Regions from separate parts of the Mucilaginibacter sp. NFX135 genome, predicted to be linked through region 2. Evidence: riboswitches for the same ligand, from Rfam matches in the RefSeq annotation. Region 2 holds a riboswitch; the other holds the start of a gene.
The links. Region 2 has a riboswitch for thiamine pyrophosphate ahead of thiS (sulfur carrier protein ThiS). Riboswitches for the same ligand answer to the same signal wherever they lie in the genome.
Positions count from the first base shown of each region.

Region 1: another riboswitch for thiamine pyrophosphate. It lies ahead of thiD (bifunctional hydroxymethylpyrimidine kinase/phosphomethylpyrimidine kinase); the one in region 2 lies ahead of thiS (sulfur carrier protein ThiS).

Region 1 is NZ_CP183412.1:1,568,449-1,577,641, reverse strand. Features, by position in the region: gene ACNURT_RS06910 (hypothetical protein) at 1-310, opposite strand, end outside; gene ACNURT_RS06905 (DUF2314 domain-containing protein) at 362-817, opposite strand; gene ACNURT_RS06900 (cupin domain-containing protein) at 949-1,287, opposite strand; gene ACNURT_RS06895 (CocE/NonD family hydrolase) at 2,019-3,872, opposite strand; gene thiD (bifunctional hydroxymethylpyrimidine kinase/phosphomethylpyrimidine kinase) at 4,392-5,225, opposite strand; TPP riboswitch at 5,281-5,373, opposite strand; gene ACNURT_RS06885 (endo-beta-N-acetylglucosaminidase H) at 5,786-7,015, shown strand; gene ACNURT_RS06880 (glycoside hydrolase family 18) at 7,135-8,466, shown strand; gene ACNURT_RS06875 (EndoS/ChiA family endoglycosidase) at 8,851-9,193, shown strand, end outside.
Region 2 is NZ_CP183412.1:3,685,992-3,695,184, reverse strand. Features, by position in the region: gene ACNURT_RS15550 (DEAD/DEAH box helicase) at 1-272, opposite strand, end outside; gene moeB (molybdopterin-synthase adenylyltransferase MoeB) at 652-1,707, opposite strand; gene thiH (2-iminoacetate synthase ThiH) at 1,754-2,866, opposite strand; gene ACNURT_RS15535 (thiazole synthase) at 2,859-3,626, opposite strand; gene ACNURT_RS15530 (thiamine phosphate synthase) at 3,743-4,387, opposite strand; gene ACNURT_RS15525 (thiamine phosphate synthase) at 4,420-5,040, opposite strand; gene thiC (phosphomethylpyrimidine synthase ThiC) at 5,139-7,022, opposite strand; gene thiS (sulfur carrier protein ThiS) at 7,137-7,340, opposite strand; TPP riboswitch at 7,406-7,499, opposite strand; gene ACNURT_RS15510 (DinB family protein) at 7,624-8,145, shown strand; gene ACNURT_RS15505 (DUF4268 domain-containing protein) at 8,383-8,844, shown strand; gene ACNURT_RS15500 (glutaminase domain-containing protein) at 9,109-9,193, shown strand, end outside.

The DNA.
Region 1 (9,193 bases), 2.1 Mb from region 2:
TTATTTTTATATCATCTCCTTCAGTCGAAAAATCCTTGATATTATCGTCTGTGGCTAACAATTTAAAGCCTGCCACAAAATCGATATTAGGAGGATACTTTACCGGCGACAATGGCTTATTGGTACGCAGGTTAATAGCCGAAAAATTGGTGATAGCCGGGTAGGTATTTTGTTTATCAGTAATAACAATTCCCAGGTAAGCGTATTCCAGGGTACAGGTTTGTACACCGCAGCCATTTTTTTGTTTGTTTCCTTTGCAGGCTGTAAAGCCTGCAATAACTAATAGCAGGAAAGATACTTTCTTTATCATAATCAGGGTTTTATACTCATTACGACAGAAAAGTTATAAATGCTACAAACGCTACTGCTTGCTGTTCAGATATTTCTCTGAAAACTCACCCGTTATTTTTTTGGTTCGCAAATTATGAACAGCCCAATCTTCCACATCGGTTTGATTAATGCTGATCTTATCACCAAGCTTAATACTTTTAAGTGTAAAAGGCGAATCAATAAATATCGCCTTAAAAACGCCATTGCTATAACCAACTACTTCAGACCACATATGCTCATGGTTATTGCCTTCTACAAAGTCGGATTTTACTACAAACCGGTATCCCTCTTTGTCGCTTCCGTGCTTTTGCAGGCTATCTATAAACTGGGGCAAATATTTTTGAGCAGTACGTTTTAAAGCCAGAAACCGGGCATCATCTTTTGGTAACGGTACGGATTTATACAACACATTATTTTCAACCTTGGTTTGCTGACCATAGGCACCGGTTATAACAAACAGCGACAAAATAAACAGTAGATTTTTCATGCAATTCACTGATAAAGTTCGGATCTCCAGGTTTTAACCCCAAATCTATAGTTTAGTACAAATCCTGCATTATACCACAACTGTTATTTTTTATGCGGGTTATACAAATTCATTTGATCGTCCATGTATCCCTATCCCATTATGGTTTCTGTTTGCTTATGCTCGATGGTGAGGTTTACTGATCTTTCGCCGCCGGGGCGGGTGCGGTGACGCATATTTTTGGGCACGGTTAACAATTGCCCGGGTTGCAGTTCGATAGTGCCGGTCTCCAGGTCGATCAACAGCGTGCCTTCCAGTATCAGGAAGGTTTCGTCGGAGTTGGGGTGCAGATGCCAGAAATAAGGTTCGGTCATGATCCCGATCCGCACGATATGATCATTCACACTGCTCAGGATAGTATTGAAATAATCCTCCGGGTGCTCTGCCGAGATCACTTTGGTATCGATAACTGTTGGTTGTAAAGGTTTCATAATAGCTTGGTTGTTGTATCATACTTCAGGGGTTGTGGACATATTTTTCTCCTGGCTGTGTTGGCCATAGCTCATCAGGAGTACAGGAAAAACAATCCAGGGAGCAAAATAGTTTAAGAAAGCGGCTTATCGTTTTCATCCATACATAGTTTTGAGTGCTATGGTGATACAACGATCACAGGAGAAAGATACTCCGAGGAGTAAAAGCTTTGTAGAAAAAGAAAAAGGCAACTATAAAGCATGCCGTAGATATGCAACTATATAAGCGTTCGAAAGATTGTTGTTTCGCTAAAGCCAGGAACTGTTTCCATTATCCGTCCCATAAATGGGACGGCAATGAATAGAGGACATATTAATTTATCTTTCATTGCCGTTGGTTTTAATCAACGGATTTTAAATGATCAGCCATTGGCTTTAGCCTAAAAAACAATCAATTCGTTATTTTTAGTATTTCGAACACTTATTAGTATACAACCTGAGTGCAGTACCTACGGCACTGAATTGGATTGCCTTTTTTCTACAAAGCTTTAACCCCTTTGGGGTTTGCAAAATTCCTTAACTTAATGACATTGACCTATGGGGTTTACAAACATCCTCAACTTAAGGACGTAATCCCTTCCTATGGAAGGAATCGCACTATTCCTTGCTTTTATTTCCTCACTATACCAGGTGCCGAATGATAGAACATTTCGATGTTCAACATTCAGCATCCGGTGTTCAACATTCAAACCCTATTCTATTACCCTTACCTTTAAAAAACTGCTGCCGGTATAAACCCTGTTGGTCGCTTTTTTAAAGTCGGTATCTTTTGCTTTCATAATATCCTGAAATTGTTGGGTGTTCCTGTCGGTAAGCGGGAACCAGGTGCTTTGTACCTGCACCATTAAACGGTGACCTTTTTTAAACGTATGCAGTATATCCTGTAGTTCAAAGTTCACGGGGCTAACCTGTCCGGGTACAAATGGCTCAGGTTTATCAAAGCCATTGCGGAACTTGCCTCGCATAGCCTCGCTCCGTACCATTTGCTGATAGCCAGATAAGTAAACCTCTTTACCTGTCCACTTATTGTTTTTGGCCGAATCGGGATATACATCAATAACCTTAACCACCCAATCGGCATCGGTACCTGTAGTTGACACCTTTAAATTGGCCCATATATTACCGGCAATGGTGATGTCTTTATCCAGCACATCGGTTTGATAAGTCAGTACATCCGGTCTCCGCGCGGCAAAACGCTGATCGCCGGTCATATATTCCCGTTTCATATCCATGGTAATATCATTGGTAAAAGGCACCGGTTTGTTAGGGTCGGATACAAACTCGTCAAAACCGCCTTCCGGTACTGAATCGAAGGACAGTTTACCTCCCGGCAGCAGATATAAGTTCTTTTCGGCAGCCTCTTTTGCCGGCCAGGTGTTGTAGTTTTTCCATTGATTGGTGCCGGTTTCAAATACAGATACCGGCGCGAGGTTCAGGTCGGTCCCTTTGAGGTAATGACTAAAAAAGGCGAACTCTATCTTTTCTCGATAAAAAGGACCGGTCGGCGCGCCAAAGTCAACATCGCCTAAATGGTCGCCATCACCCCGGGACCAGCCGCCATGCACCCAGGGGCCCATAGCAAAGTAAACCGGTGTTTTAGGATTTTCCTTTACCAGCGTTTTATAGGTATTGATGGCGCCGTACAGATCCTCGGCATCGTACCAGCCACCGGTAACCAGTACAGCGGTTTTAATATTGTGCAGGTGGGTCAATACGTTGCGGTCTTTCCAGTGCTGGTCATAGTTGGGATGATCCAGCATCTCGTTCCACAGGCGGATGGTATCTTTATAAAATTTATCGTTGGTGTTTTTTACCGAACCCATTTTCAGGAAAAAATCATAGCCGTCCTCAGTTCCCACATTAAGCCCGGGAGCCCTGCGCTGGGTGGGTTTATCATCCTGGCGGTTGGTAAAAAATGAATAGAAACCAAAATTGGCCACCAGCATAAAGGCGCCGTTATGAAAAGCGTCATCGCGGTACAGATCGGCAATAGGGGCCTGCGGCGATGCAGCTACCAGGGCCGGGTGACGGCTCAGCAATGCAGTAGTGGTGTAAAAACCGGGATATGATATTCCCCACACGCCTACTTTACCATTATTGTTGGGTATTTTTTTAAGCAGCCAGTTAATGGTATCATATGTATCGGTGCCTTCATCAACATCATTCTTGGTCTTGTGCACTTCTTTTTCAGGGGTCATTTCCTCATAAATACCTTCGCTCATCCAACGACCACGAACATCCTGGTAAACAAAAATAAATCCATCATGCGCAAATACCGACGATGGGCCCAGGCTGCCTTTATACAAGTCAGTTCCATAGGGCGCAACGCTGTATGGCGTGCGATCCATCATGATGGGATATTTTTTGGATTGGTCTTTGGGTACGTATACCGAAGTAAACAGCTTTTTACCATCGCGCATAGGTATCTGGTATTCGTATTTTTGATAATTGGCCTTAATGTATTCAGCATCAGGCGGTGAGGTTTGCGCGTAAACGCTGATAGCTGTTACGACCAGCCACAAACAGATAAATAAAGTTTTTTTCATTTAGTTAGTTAATCAAGCCCTAAATGTACCTGAATAAAATAAAAGAGGCAACTGGTGTGTTAAGTCGTAAGTTTTGAGTAGGGAGTTTTGAGTTTAAAAGAATTACAGCGAACCCTATAAACCAAAAAACCCTTAGCATAGCTAAGGACCTGGGGGAATAATACTGAGAGGTTTAACAGATTCCTCTATCGCGATTTTACGCGATATGGCAAGCGTAAAATCCATTGAGGTTTTGAGGTTTAAATGGGGCTTTATTTGCCTTTTTCTACAGGTGATAGCCAGGGTTACGCAAATGATAAGAATCGAACGCGCGGTATCGACTACCCCGACATCGCTGCGCTTGTCACCCCTCTCTCCGCTGCGCGCATAGAGAGGGTTGCTTTCTTTTTTTCTTTACCCTCTTTACGGCAAAGCCACAGAGAGGGTGGTCCAGCGAAGGGTAGACTGGGTGAGTAGACTATGCACTATGTTATTATTCTTCAATGCCCGATTTATAACTTTTCATAGCTATTAACTTTCCTACGGGTTTATGAAGAGTTTTTGCGGATTAAAGAAATGATTTAAAGGGCCATTTCCTTTGCCCGTTCGCGCATCCTTTCCAGCAAGTATGGCCTGGTGTACGTACTCCTGCGCCAGTACTACTGCATCGGCTAATGATTTCTTCTGGGCTATGTAACAGGCCATAGCCGATGACAGGGCACATCCGGTGCCCCGGGTATTTTGGGTGTCTATTTTTTCAAAGCTGTATTCTTGCACTTTACCGTCGTTTGTAAAATATAAGGAGGTTAATTGCGTAGCATCCAGGTGACCGCCTTTTAATAATACTGAGCGTGCTCCCATCCCCATGAGTTTTTTACCGGCAATCCGCATATCATCAAGGGTATGTACAGGCATCCCGGTTAAAACAGTGGTTTCATCCAGGTTGGGGGTAATAACCGCGGCCAGCGGAAACATTTTTTTAACGATTGCCTCCACTGTACTATCCTCCAGAAGTTGATGACCGCTGGTTGATACCATCACCGGATCAAATACCACCGGAACCTCCGGGTACTGCAGCAGGGTATTTACAATGGCTTCAAGCACATCAGTTGTATGTATCATACCTATTTTAATGGCATCCGGAAAAATATCATCCAATATAGCCTGTAGTTGCGCTCCTACCACTTCGACCGGGATCGCGTGAATGGACCTCACCCCACAAGTATTTTGCACCGGGAGCGCGGTGAGCACCGAAGTGGCGTAGCATCCCAGCGCCGAGATGGTTTTAATATCGCCTTGTATACCGGCCCCACCGCTGCCATCGAAGCCCGCAATCGTCAAAACGGATGGATAGCTAAAGGTTTTTTTATTCATGGTTTACAATTTCATAAAAACATGGCTTCGGGGCGCAGGACTGAGCGCTACAGACAGGTATGTCCCGACTTTTCCCTACGCCGGTATCAGCCGGGTCAGGTTCAAAGGGTTTATCTCAATTCTGTACAGAATACCCCTAAAGCCATGGCAAATGTAGCTTTTTCTTGTTCATTTATGTGGATATATCATTACCAGGTATATTATAGAAAATATATCAAAATAAAAATATTAACTTGTAGAATAAAAATTTTAAATCCTTGTAGGCAATCCCTGATTATTACTTGTCTATATCACTGTAAACCAATTAAATCACCGCGCATATAAAACCTATAATATATGCACATACATTATTAAAACTTGTAAATTATATAATATTTACAGGTTATATAACTATGCATACTATGCTACTAAATCGTTTAATACTTACCCCTCCCCTATTAATTTATGCTCATTAATCTTTTTGCCGATACCTATAAAAAAACATCAGATGCCTATGGATAAAACACTGCCTTTGAGCTTACAACCTATCAAAAATTTATAAACCAATTTAAAAACCGACAATGAGAAAAACGTCCAATTCAATTACCAAAGCATCTATTGCTTTATTAGGCTTTTCGCTGCTGTTTACAGCAGCCTGTAAAAAAGATCTGTCACCCACACCCCAAGCCAATAACGCTTCATCAAAATTAAGTACCAGCGCCATTGGCGTTAGCGGCCCCAAAGGCGTTTGTTATGTGGAAGTGAATAATAACGATATCCTTAACGTTGGTAATTATAAGCTTTCAACCGGGGAGCAGCTTTTTGATATCGGCATTATATTCGCGGCTAATATCAATTACAATACCACTACCCAAAAAGCCGAACTGTTTTTTAATCCGCAGGTAACCACTGTATTAAATAACGCGGCCACCAAGATCCAGCCATTACAGGCCAAAGGGATCAAGGTGCTACTCTCTATACTGGGTAATCATCAGGGTGCGGGTATAACTAATTTTCCGAGCCAGCAGGCCGCCCAGGATTTTGCGCAGTTATTGGCCAATGCCGTAACCACTTATGGACTTGACGGCATTGACTTTGACGATGAATATGCTGATTATGGCACCAACGGAACCGGTCAGCCAAATTCAAGCTCATTTGTGTATCTGGTAACCGCCTTGCGCCAGCTGATGCCTACCAAGATCATTTCCTTTTATTTTTATGGCCCGGCAGCTTCCCGCTTGAGCTTTAACGGGGTAACCGTAGGCTCAAAAGTTGATTATAGCTGGAATGCCATTTACGGCAGCTATTCTGTACCAAATGTACCTGGATTAGCAGCCAGCAACCTTGGGCCTGCTGCTATCGATATCCAAAGTACCAGCGCATCAACCGCCGCGTCCTTAGCTACACAGACCGTTAATAACAGTTATGGCATCTATCTGTATTACAATTTACCAAATACCGATGTACACACTTACCTGAGCAGTGTTTCCAACGCCTTATATGGTAAAGCAACGGTTTACGGCAGCGGTACTACGCCAGCTACGGGTGTTACTTTTTACCAGGATATCAATTATACCGGCACTGCTACCAGCACCATAGCCAAAGGTAACTACACCTTATCGCAGTTGCAGGCCCTGGGTTTTGTGAACGACTGGGCATCGTCGGTAAAAATTCCTACGGGATGGACGGTGACTATGTACAGCAACGATAATTTTGCCGGTACTTCCTGGACGCTAACCTCCAACACCACCAATTTCACCACCCTTTCGCCCAACGCGAACGATGTGGTAAGTTCTGTTAAAATTCAATAATTAAAAAGGAATCAAGAGTTAAGAGTCAAGAATCAAGAGTAAAAAAATGATCATCGATCAATTGCGCTCCCTTCCTGATTCTTGACTCTTAATTCTTGACTCTATAAAAAAAACCTATTATGAAAAAAAATACTTTTTTAATGAGCGTAGGATTGCCTATACTCTGCCTGTTTACCCTTGCCGCTACGCAATCCTGCAAAAAGGATAATGGAAACGCCGCTGAAAAATTACAAGCGGAAGGTGCATCTAAAAACGGATTAACCACCCTGTCGACAACTTCCAATGCCGACCTGATCGCTTACAAAAACAGCGTACATAAAATATTTGTAGGCTTTTTGGTTGGCGATGGCGCCGATCCTGCTGCCAGTTTCAACCCGGCCAATGCACCGGACAGTACCGATTTCCTGGAGTTTTTTGCCGGCAATGATGCCACAAGGTCACACTGGCGTGCAGCCCAGGCCAAGGGAACCCGGATCGTGGTATGTCATTTTTTGGGTGATGCCTATTTTGATGGTTCATCCAAGGATCCGGCTACACCAACTTCAACCGCTACCGTTGCCACTTCAACAAGCACTTATGACCATTGGTCGCAGGCGATGTATAACCAGCATATTGTAGCCGATTCTTTGGATGGTATAGATCTGGATATTGAATCAGGTACCATCGACAATAAAAATGTAACCAGCAGCAGTTATCCCAATTTATTAAAATCGGTAGCCAAATGGTTCGGACCGAACTCTACGTCGGCAGTTACACTAAGTATGGGCAAAAAACCCGTGTTTTTTTATGATACCGACGGCTCCCTGGATAATAATAGTTTAACCGGCACCAAAAGCAATTATGACTATATATTATTCCAGTCCTATACTACCGGAAGCCATTTCTGGAGCAGCAGTTCCTTCCCACTATCCTCTGTAGCTTCTACTTATGGATCGGATAAAACTATTTTACTGGTTAACGGCGATAGCTTTAAACATGCTGATGGTACTGAAGACCAATCAGGCGGCGATGCTAAAGCAACATCAGATATGTACAGTTATGCCACTAATTGGGCCAAAACCAACAAGGTTGCCGGTGTTGGAGCATATCGTATGAGTCGCGATTATAACCACACTCCTCCGTTCATCGTTTCAAGGAACGCTATCCAACTGATGAATGGTACCGGCGGTGGAGGTACTACAACCGGTGTCACTTTTTATCAGAATACCAACTACGGCGGTACAGCTACCAGTCTTATCCCTAAAGGCACTTATACCCTGACACAATTACAGGCCAAAGGCTTTGTAGATAACTGGGCATCGTCGGTAAAAGTACCATCGGGCTGGACGGTGATCATGTATACCAACGATAATTTTGGCGGTACCTCATGGACACGCACGGCCAACACGCCCGATTTTACCACCTTATCGCCAAATGCCAATGATAAAATAACCTCTGTTAAAATTCAGTAAATAGTAAAACCCATACCCGGTTTCTTATGCCGGGTATGATCAGTTAATCTGCTTCAAAACCCTCTTTTGGGAGTAATAGCCCATGAAAAGGCAGCGTTGAAACCTACAAGGTTAAAAACAAGCCGCAGAGCCGACTCACCCGGTCTACGCTGCGCTGGACCACCCTCTCTACGGCTTTGCCGCAAAGAGGGTAAACCCCTCTATGCGCGCAGCGGAGAGAGGGGTGACGAGCGCAGCGATGTCGGGGTGAGTCTATAGGTGCCAAATTTTCGCCTTATGTCTTTTCATGGGTTATTACTCTTTTGGGAGGGTTCCTGGGTAACCTATTGCCATTTTTTTAAAAAACCAAATCCATAAATTATAAACCATTAAAAAGCCCTCATTATGAAAAAAAACATCTTCTCTTTTAAAGCCGGCATCTTGTTGATCGGTCTTTCAGCTTTATTCGCTATGCAAGCCTGTAAAAAGGATAACGGAAGCGCGGCTTCAAAACTACAAACAGCAGGCGCGTCTAAAAACAGCCTGACCACCCTGTCGGCAGCTTCAGACAGCGCTTTGGTTGCCTACAAAAAAACAAAGCACGAAATTACCGCGGGCTTTTACAGGTCATATGGCTCGCCAACCGGCGGCGGTACCGATATTTCGGGAATGGCCAATTTACCTGATAGTCTGGACATTGCCATTGCTTTCGGATTTAGCAATGGTTCGTCTGCCACCGAAAAAACAC
Region 2 (9,193 bases):
AGCTTACCCGGCTCGCTTGTACAAGCACAGGTGAGCAGCAATTGTTCGGCATCCTGTGATACCGTTACGGTAGGGAAGGCGGCATTTTGGGGTTGATGAAATAGACCTTCGTTAACAGTTAGACTGATGGGTGCAAGATATTGACCGGCATCTTCTTCGGTATAGAAACCGGCCGGGTTATGTTGCGCAATATCCCTGCTGGTCATCGATTCCAGGTTGGTGCCCCTGAAAATAAAATGATGATCCCCGTCCTGTGTTTCTGTATCGCTCAATGTTTTGCTCCTGGATAAAATTAGGAGAGCGAATTTAGGATAAAAAATAGATGTGCAGATGTGCGGATATGCAGATGTGCAAAGGAAAGTGACAAAACATATTTCGGTAAACATCGCTTTGACAATCAACTCACCCGGTCATTGCTTCGCTTGACCACCCTCTCTACCGCAAGCGGTAAAGAGGGGCTGGGAAAGGTTGTTGCCCTCCGGATGTGTGGATTTTATTCGTAGCGCAGGAAACATTGAGCAGGTTTGCATGTCAACCCATTATATAATGATAGTTAAAATTTAAGTTATTGATAGTCAATTATAATTCCAATATTAATCCTGAAAAGTGTAAACCATGTAAACTCACTTTATAACAAAATATCTCGCCTGTTCAGGGATTATGCCTAAGCCCATTTTTTACACTATATTTTTCGTTCTTTAAATAAGATCCTGTCCATTGCAGTGCTATTTTGCTTCTTTGGCCCGTTTGGCAAATGAAAATCAGTTTTTTGTCGGCTGGTATAATGCTTGCGGATTCCCGCAATTCGTAAAGCGGAATATTTACACCACCTATATTGTAATCGTCAAATTCATAAGTTTCGCGTACATCAATAAGATAGATCTCATCCGGGTTTTCTGCCAGCCAATTGGTTAGGGTTTCCATACTGATCTCGCGATCATGAGCTGACGCCTGATTAGCAGTTACAGATGTTGCAATTGCCTGTTTTTGCCTGGCTATTTTATAAACATTCATGCTGTTCTCCAACGCGTTCATGTTGAATAGTTTACCAGAGAGTGTTTCGCCTATGCCGCAAATGATCTTGATAGCCTCATTGGCCATGTAAGTACCGATGATGCCCGGAAGCACACCGATAACACCTATTTCGTCACAATTGGGCACTTCGTTTTCGGGGGGAGGCTCTGGAAACAGATCACGGTAGTTTGGCCCTTCCTGGTAATTAAACACAGATACCTGTCCTTCGAATTTAAAAATGGAACCAAATACCAGTGGCTTGTTTAGGGCCACGCAGGTATCATTCACCAGGTAACGTGTGGTGAAATTATCGGAACCATCGATGACCAGATCATACTTGCTGATGAGCATCCCCGCATTGTCTGCATTTATTCTCTCGCTATAAGCAGTTAGGTCCACGAAAGGATTTAATAACTCCAACTTTTGTTTGGCTGTTTCGGCTTTGGGTTTGCCTATATCGGTTATGGAATACAAGATCTGCCGGTGCAGGTTGCTGATATCTACTGTGTCGTCGTCAACAATGCCCACATGGCCAACCCCGGCAACCACCAGGTATTGTAAAACCGGGCAACCTAAGCCGCCCGCACCTATCATCAATACCCTGGCGGCTTTTAGTTTTTCCTGTCCGGTCAGCCCTAATTCGGGCAATATGATCTGGCGGTTATAGAGTTTCAGTTCTTCGCGTTCCAGCATTCTTTTGAGTTTTGAACCCTCTCCTTCAGGAGAGGGCAGGGTGAGGCTATGTTAAACAATTATCCCAATCCTTCCATACCGGTTCATAGCCTTGCTGCGTGATCACTTTGGCGATTTCGGCCGGACTCCGTTCATCTGAGATCTCAAACTGCTCCAATGATTCTGGCTCAACAGCGTAGCCCCCCGGATTGGTTTTTGAACCCGCGCTGATGGAGGTGATGCCAAGCTTAATGATATTGTTTCTGAAATGGGGCGATTCGCGGGTAGAGATCGATAATTCTACTTCTTCATTAAACAAACGGTAAGCACAGATCAACTGAACCAACTCGCGGTCGTTCATTTCTATCTTAGGTTCCAATCCACCGCTAAAGGGGCGTAGCCGGGGGAACGACAGGCTGTATTTGGTCTGCCAGTATCTCTTTTCAAGGTAATTTAAGTGCAAGGCGGTGAAAAAGCAGTCAGTCCGCCAGTCCTCCAAACCGATCAATACCCCCAGACCCATCTTATGGATGCCTGCCTGTCCGAGCCGGTCTGGCGTTTCCAGACGATATTTGAAATTTGATTTTTTTCCTTTGGGGTGATGTTTTTTATAATCTTCCCGGTGATAAGTTTCCTGGTAAACCAGTACGGTGTTTAAGCCGTAGGGTGTCAATTGCTTATAATCTTCCAGATCCATAGGCTGTACCTCCATAGAGATATGTGCAAAATGCGGACGGATAAGCTCAAGCACTTTTTTAAAATATTCCACATGCACTGTCACATTATCTTCGCCGGTTACTAAAAGCACATGTTCATAACCCATCTCCTTGATCACCGCCACTTCCTGCATAATTTCCATGGGCGACAGTGTTTTTCGCTTTACCTTATTGTCATAACTAAAGCCGCAATAGGTGCAAATATTGCTGCATTCGTTAGACAGGTAGAGTGGCACATACATCTGGATCACTTTACCAAAACGTTTAAGGGTAAGCTGCTGACTAAGCTGCGCCATTTGCTCCAAATAGGGGGCAGCCGCGGGCGACACCAGCGCTTTAAAATCCTCCAGCGTACGTTTGGTGGCCGACAGTGCTTTTTCTACATCCTTGCCGGTTTTGGCGTAGATGCTGGCTTTTACCTCGTTCCAGTTATAGGTTTCAAAAATATCGTTAAAGCTATACATCTAAAAAAGAGGTTAGGGGACTGCTTGCAACCGCATGTGAAACAGGGGAGGCCAGTTTAGCTTCAAAAGCCATTCGTCCGGCTTCCACAGCAATTTTAAAGGCAGCGGCCATACGCACAGGATCACCAGAAACTGCTATGGCAGTGTTCACCAATACAGCGTCGGCGCCAATTTCAAGTGCCCAGGCAGCATCAGATGGCGAACCTATTCCGGCATCAACAATAACCGGCACATTGCTTTGCGCTATAATGATCTCTAAAAAATCAATGGTTTTTAAACCTTTATTGCTGCCAATGGGTGAGCCCAGGGGCATTACAGCCGCAGTACCAGCATCTTCCAAACGTTTGCACAAAACAGGATCGGCGTGGATATAGGGCAGCACCACAAAGCCTATTTTGGCCAGTTCTTCGGTAGCTTTGAGGGTTTCGATAGGGTCGGGCATCAGGTATTTGGGATCGGGATGGATCTCCAGTTTTATCCAGTTGGTTTCCAGAGCCTCGCGGGCCAGCTGTGCCGCGAAAATAGCTTCCTTGGCATTGCGTACGCCCGAAGTATTGGGCAGCAGGTTGATATGCGGGTATTTTAAACGGATCAGCAGATCGTCCTGCTCATTGTTTTTTACATCAACGCGTTTCAGAGCCACGGTAACCAGCTCAGAACCCGAAGCTACCAACGCCTCTTCCATTAGTGGAGATGAACTGAATTTACCCGTACCTGTAAACAGTCGCGAACGGAAAGTTTTATCGGCTATTTTTAACATCTTTTGTGATTTGTATTTTTTTTGAAATGTTTAGCCTCACCCTGCCCTCTCCAAAGGAGAGGGTTTAAAAATGTGATTTAAAGTCCTCTCCTTTGGAGAGGATTTAGGTGAGGCTTTTATACTTCTTTTAAAACGTTCATATGTAACTGCTGGTAGATATATTGTGTGGTTTGTGCCGCATCAACAGCATAAGTGATTGCTCCCGAAATGGCCACACCATGGACCCCTGTTTGCATGATAGCGGCGATATCATCCGGTTCAATTCCACCAATGGCGATGATGGGGATGCTGATCCCAGCGGATCTCAGCCGTTCCAAAATTCCCCGATAACCTTCCAATCCCAAAATCGGGCTTAGCTTTTCTTTGGTTTTGGTAAACCGGTAGGGGCCAAGGCCGATATAATCGGCGCCTTCGGCAACTCTTTGCAGGATATGCTCAAAAGTGTTTGCAGTTCCGCCGATGATCATTCGATTCCCTACTATCTGTCGCGCCTGGACAATCGGCATATCCTGTAAGCCGAGGTGCAGACCGTAAGCGCCGGATTTTAGCGCGATTTCAGGATGATCATTCACGACCAGCTTCGCGCCAAACTCATGGCATAATGCCCGGGCTTCCAATGCATATTCCAGGATCATGTTTTCGGGCTGATCCTTTATCCGGAGCTGGATCCATTTACAGCCAGAACTTAGCGCTGCTTTTATGGCGGTAAGGTGCGTTCCATTTGAAGGTTGTTGGGATATATAATGAAGTTTATCAATCATATTGTTTAAGCTAAAAGCAAAAGGCATAAAGCCTAAAGCGTTGGTTGTTGATGGGTATTTGGAAGATGTTCTTGTAATTTCCTAAAATTGGTGATGGCATGCGTGGGATCGTTCCATATTGTGCCCAAAACAGCTGCCCCATCAAAACCCATGTGTTTTAGTTTATCCAGATTCGAGCATTCCACACCGCCTAAGGCGATAATCTTTGGTTGAGTATCATTTCGATCGATATGGAAACCCTCAGGTAGTTTACTTTGATAATCTGACTTAGATATACTGTTAAACACGGGGCTGAAAAAGGTATAATCAAATGGTGTTAATGCACTCAATTCGGTTATATCATGAATTGATGTGCTTAATACGTTGCCTTTCTTCTTTTGAAGGATCAGTTTATTCTGCTCAGTAGTCAACCTGTGTTTCTCGGTATAATGCAGCCTTTTGATATCAAAATCTATGGCGATGTTATGATACTGGTGTAATGCGATATACGGATGAAAAGCCGGGTCGATCTGCTTGAGCAGACCAAACAGTTGTTGTTCATCCCAATCAGGTTTTCGCAAATGAAAACGCATCAAGCCAGCTTCAAACAGCTGATTGATCAATTGTGCTTCATGAGCTATAGTATCCGGATGTGAAATAACTATCAATTGCATAAATCTTTATCCATTAGGGGCTGTCAGTCTGAGCTTGTCGAAGACTCTCGCGTAGGCTTGCCCACCATGCCCGACAGGCTCAGCATGACAGCCGACTTTTACAGATATATTTCACTTCCCCTCTCCGTAAACTCCTTTGATTTTTGCTCCATACCTTTTGCCAGCGCGGCTGTCTCATCCACACCATTTTCTTTGGCATATTCCCGTACATCCTGCGTAATTTTCATCGAGCAGAAGTTGGGGCCACACATGGAGCAGAAGTGAGCAATCTTGGCGCCATCGGCAGGCAGGGTTTCGTCATGAAACTCCCTGGCTGTATCAGGATCGAGCGAGAGGTTAAACTGATCTTCCCACCTGAACTCGAAACGGGCCTTGCTTAGCGCATTGTCCCGGTATTGCGCACCTGGATGCCCTTTAGCAAGGTCGGCCGCATGGGCCGCTATTTTATAAGTGATCACACCATCTTTCACGTCTTTTTTGTTGGGTAAACCGAGATGTTCCTTAGGCGTAACATAACACAACATAGCGGTACCAAACCAACCGATCATGGCTGCGCCGATGGCCGAGGTAATGTGATCGTAACCTGGAGCGATATCTGTAGTCAGCGGACCTAAAGTGTAAAAAGGCGCCTCGCCGCAATTTGCCAGTTGCTTATCCATATTTTCCTTGATCATGTGCATCGGAATATGGCCAGGACCTTCAATAATGGTTTGTACATCGTGCTTCCAGGCAATTTTGGTAAGTTCGCCCAGGGTTTCCAGTTCGCCGAACTGCGCGGCGTCATTGGCATCAGCAATACAGCCCGGTCGTAAGCCATCACCTAAAGAGAAGGCCACATCATAGGCTTTCATGATCTCGCAGATCTCTTCAAAATGGGTGTACAGGAAATTCTCTTTGTGATGCGCCAAACACCATTTGGCCATAATAGAACCACCCCGCGAAACAATGCCGGTGATGCGTTTGGCGGTGAGTGGCACGTAGCGCAACAGTACGCCTGCATGAATGGTAAAGTAGTCTACGCCTTGTTCTGCCTGTTCTATCAGGGTATCCCGGAATAGTTCCCAGGTCAGATCTTCCGCTTTTCCGTTCACTTTTTCCAATGCCTGGTAAATTGGTACTGTACCAATGGGCACGGGCGAATTACGGATGATCCACTCGCGCGTTTCATGGATGTTTTTCCCGGTAGATAGATCCATAATAGTATCTGCACCCCAGCGGCAAGCCCATACTGCTTTTTCTACTTCTTCTTCGATGCTGGAAGTAACGGCCGAGTTGCCGATGTTGGCATTGATCTTCACCAAAAAGTTGCGACCAATGATCATCGGCTCAATTTCCGGGTGATTAATATTGGAAGGGATCACAGCGCGACCAGCAGCAACTTCTGAGCGCACAAATTCGGGTGTTATATATCCTTTTGGGGTATTTGCCCCAAAGCTATGACCCTGATGCTGATGACTCATTACCTCATATTGCCCGTTCAATTGTTCCTTTAGCAGATCAATACGCTGGTTTTCGCGAATGGCGATATACTCCATTTCGGGGGTGATAATACCTTTTCTGGCATAGTGCATTTGCGATACGTTCATGCCGGGTTTTGCGCGTAAAGGTTTGCTTACGTGCGCAAAACGCAGTTCATCCAGGCTGTTGTCATTTAAACGCTGTTGCCCGTATTGAGAGGATATGCCTTCCAGTTGTTCTACATCAGCCCGGTTCATGATCCATTGCTCACGCAAACGGGGGAGACCTTTTTTCACATCGATGGTCGCGTTAATATCGGTATACGGACCGCTGGTATCATAGACGGTAACCGGGGCGTTGGGCTCTGTTTCGCCAAAACGGCCATGCAGTTTGGTATCGCTTAGGCTGATCTCGCGCATGGCTACCTGGATATCATGCAGCTGTCCTTTTACAAAAACCTTTCTGGAGGCCGGAAAGGGCTCGGTAGTTAATACCTTACCGGTTGGAATTTTTTCTTGCTTCATCCGTGAATAATTATTGAATTATTGATTTAGTGAATTAGTGATTTTTATCGCTGGGAGTATTCAATGATCGTTTCATCTGCACACCCGCACATCTGCATATTTGCACATCTGCTTTTACCCTCCCTGTGTTGCTTTGATGATGACGATTTGATCCTGGGGACCGATCTGATAATCGGCCCAGTTGGCACGTGGAATAATGGCCTGATTGATGGCTACGGCAATACCATTTGGCATCGCATCAAATACAATAGCGAGCATTTGCTGCACATTGCACACATCGGTAACCTGGTAACTTTGTTGATTTACGGTGATTTCCATTCTGTTTCTAAAATTTCAACTTTAGGAATGGCCCCGTTTCATGGAGGAAAGAAAAAATAACCCACAGGATTATCGTCACTTTTCCCTTCGGCAGTACTAACTGCATCAGGTTCAAAGGGTATTATCTCAGTCCATTGAAGGACACCCCTAAAGTTGCGGTAAACTTATAAAAAAATAGATAATTCAAAGAGATATTTATTTTAAAAATTCCTTTTGTCTGCTGACATAAGGTTGTCATTACCCCATGGTTTCTTTGTAATACAAAATCAAAACAAAAGAAACCATGGAAACAAATGCAATTCAACCGGAAGTAAGTTCAGCTACCCAGTTTATTTCACCAGAAACTTTTTTAAATAACTGGCAAGGGCACCGCAGTCTGACCAGGAAGGTTATCGAGGCTTTTCCTGAAGATAAATTATTTGGTTATTCAGTAGGAGGGATGCGCTCATTCGGTGTAATGGCAGTTGAAATTATGGACCTGTCGCAATATGGTGTTGAAGGTTTAGTTACCGGAACATGGAGATCCGCTGAAACGCTTAATCATGCCACAGAAAATGTAGCCGTAGAAACTAAAGCCTCGATCCTACAACGCTGGGATCAGATCACCCTGGAATTGAACGAATACTGGCCGCAAATTTCACCGGAGCGTTTCCAGGAAGTGGAAGCAGCTTTTGGCGCTTATGAAAATAAAAACATCAATACCATGCAGTATGTTGTAGACAACGAGATTCATCATAGGGCTCAGGGATATGTTTTTCTGCGTAGCCTGGGTATTGAACCACCCGCATTTTGGGACAGGTTTTAAATCTATCCCTCTAAATCAAAAAAACAACCTCAAACAGGTTGCTTTTTTGATTTATTTTAGCATATAAGCCTATTTCTTAGCCAAGGTAAATTTCCTTTATAGCATGAACCATCACCCCGATATTATTAAAATCATAATCTTTATTCTTACCCGGTTGTATCACTATATCCGACCTGTTCTTTAACGCTGCAGCCAATTTTTTGTTAATTTTACCGCTTTAGTAAAATCAATAATACATTGTATTCAAAAGACGAGGCATCGCAGATAAGACAGGCTTTTTGGACCGCCTTTGGGCAATATATAGCACCGCAGCTATCGGCGGACGGTTTACGGATTAACTGGATCAATTATAAAACGGGCATTAAACACCTGAACTTTAAAATGCAAACCGATAACCGCCATGCTTATATCGCTATCGAAATATCACATCCCGATGCCGGCATGCAGGAACTGATGTTTGAGCAGTTCAAGGAGTTGAAAACAGTACTGGATAGCAGCCTTAACGAAGAGTGGGAATGGGAACTCCATACCCGCGACGAAAGTAATAAGCTGATAAGCCGAATCATCAAAACGCTGCCATCTGCAAGTATCTTTAACCGTAACGACTGGCCAGCCCTGATATCCTTTTTTAAACCCCGTATCATAGCCCTTGATGAGTTCTGGAGTGTAGCGCAGTATAGTTTTGAAGTATTTAAGTGAGATTGGATGTGCAAATAAGGTCAGATGTGCAAATGTGCAGATTTCAGATGTGCAGATTAGGAGATCAAATCATCAATCAATTACTTTCATTTGCACATTTGCACATCCGCACATCCGCACATCCGCACATCCGCACATCTTCTACATATCGTCTCAATTAGTCGTCAATTTAACGCTTTTTGTGGCGTTGTATCTGTTTTAAGTCGGAAAATGCAAATATTTACGGCGCTATAATTCTATATTGTATAAACCATTTATAAAAACATGAAAAGGTTCCCATTATTTGCTTGCCTTATGTTAGCAGGCTTTTTGGCCAGGGCACAGGCCACCAAAGCGCCGGCTTATCCGC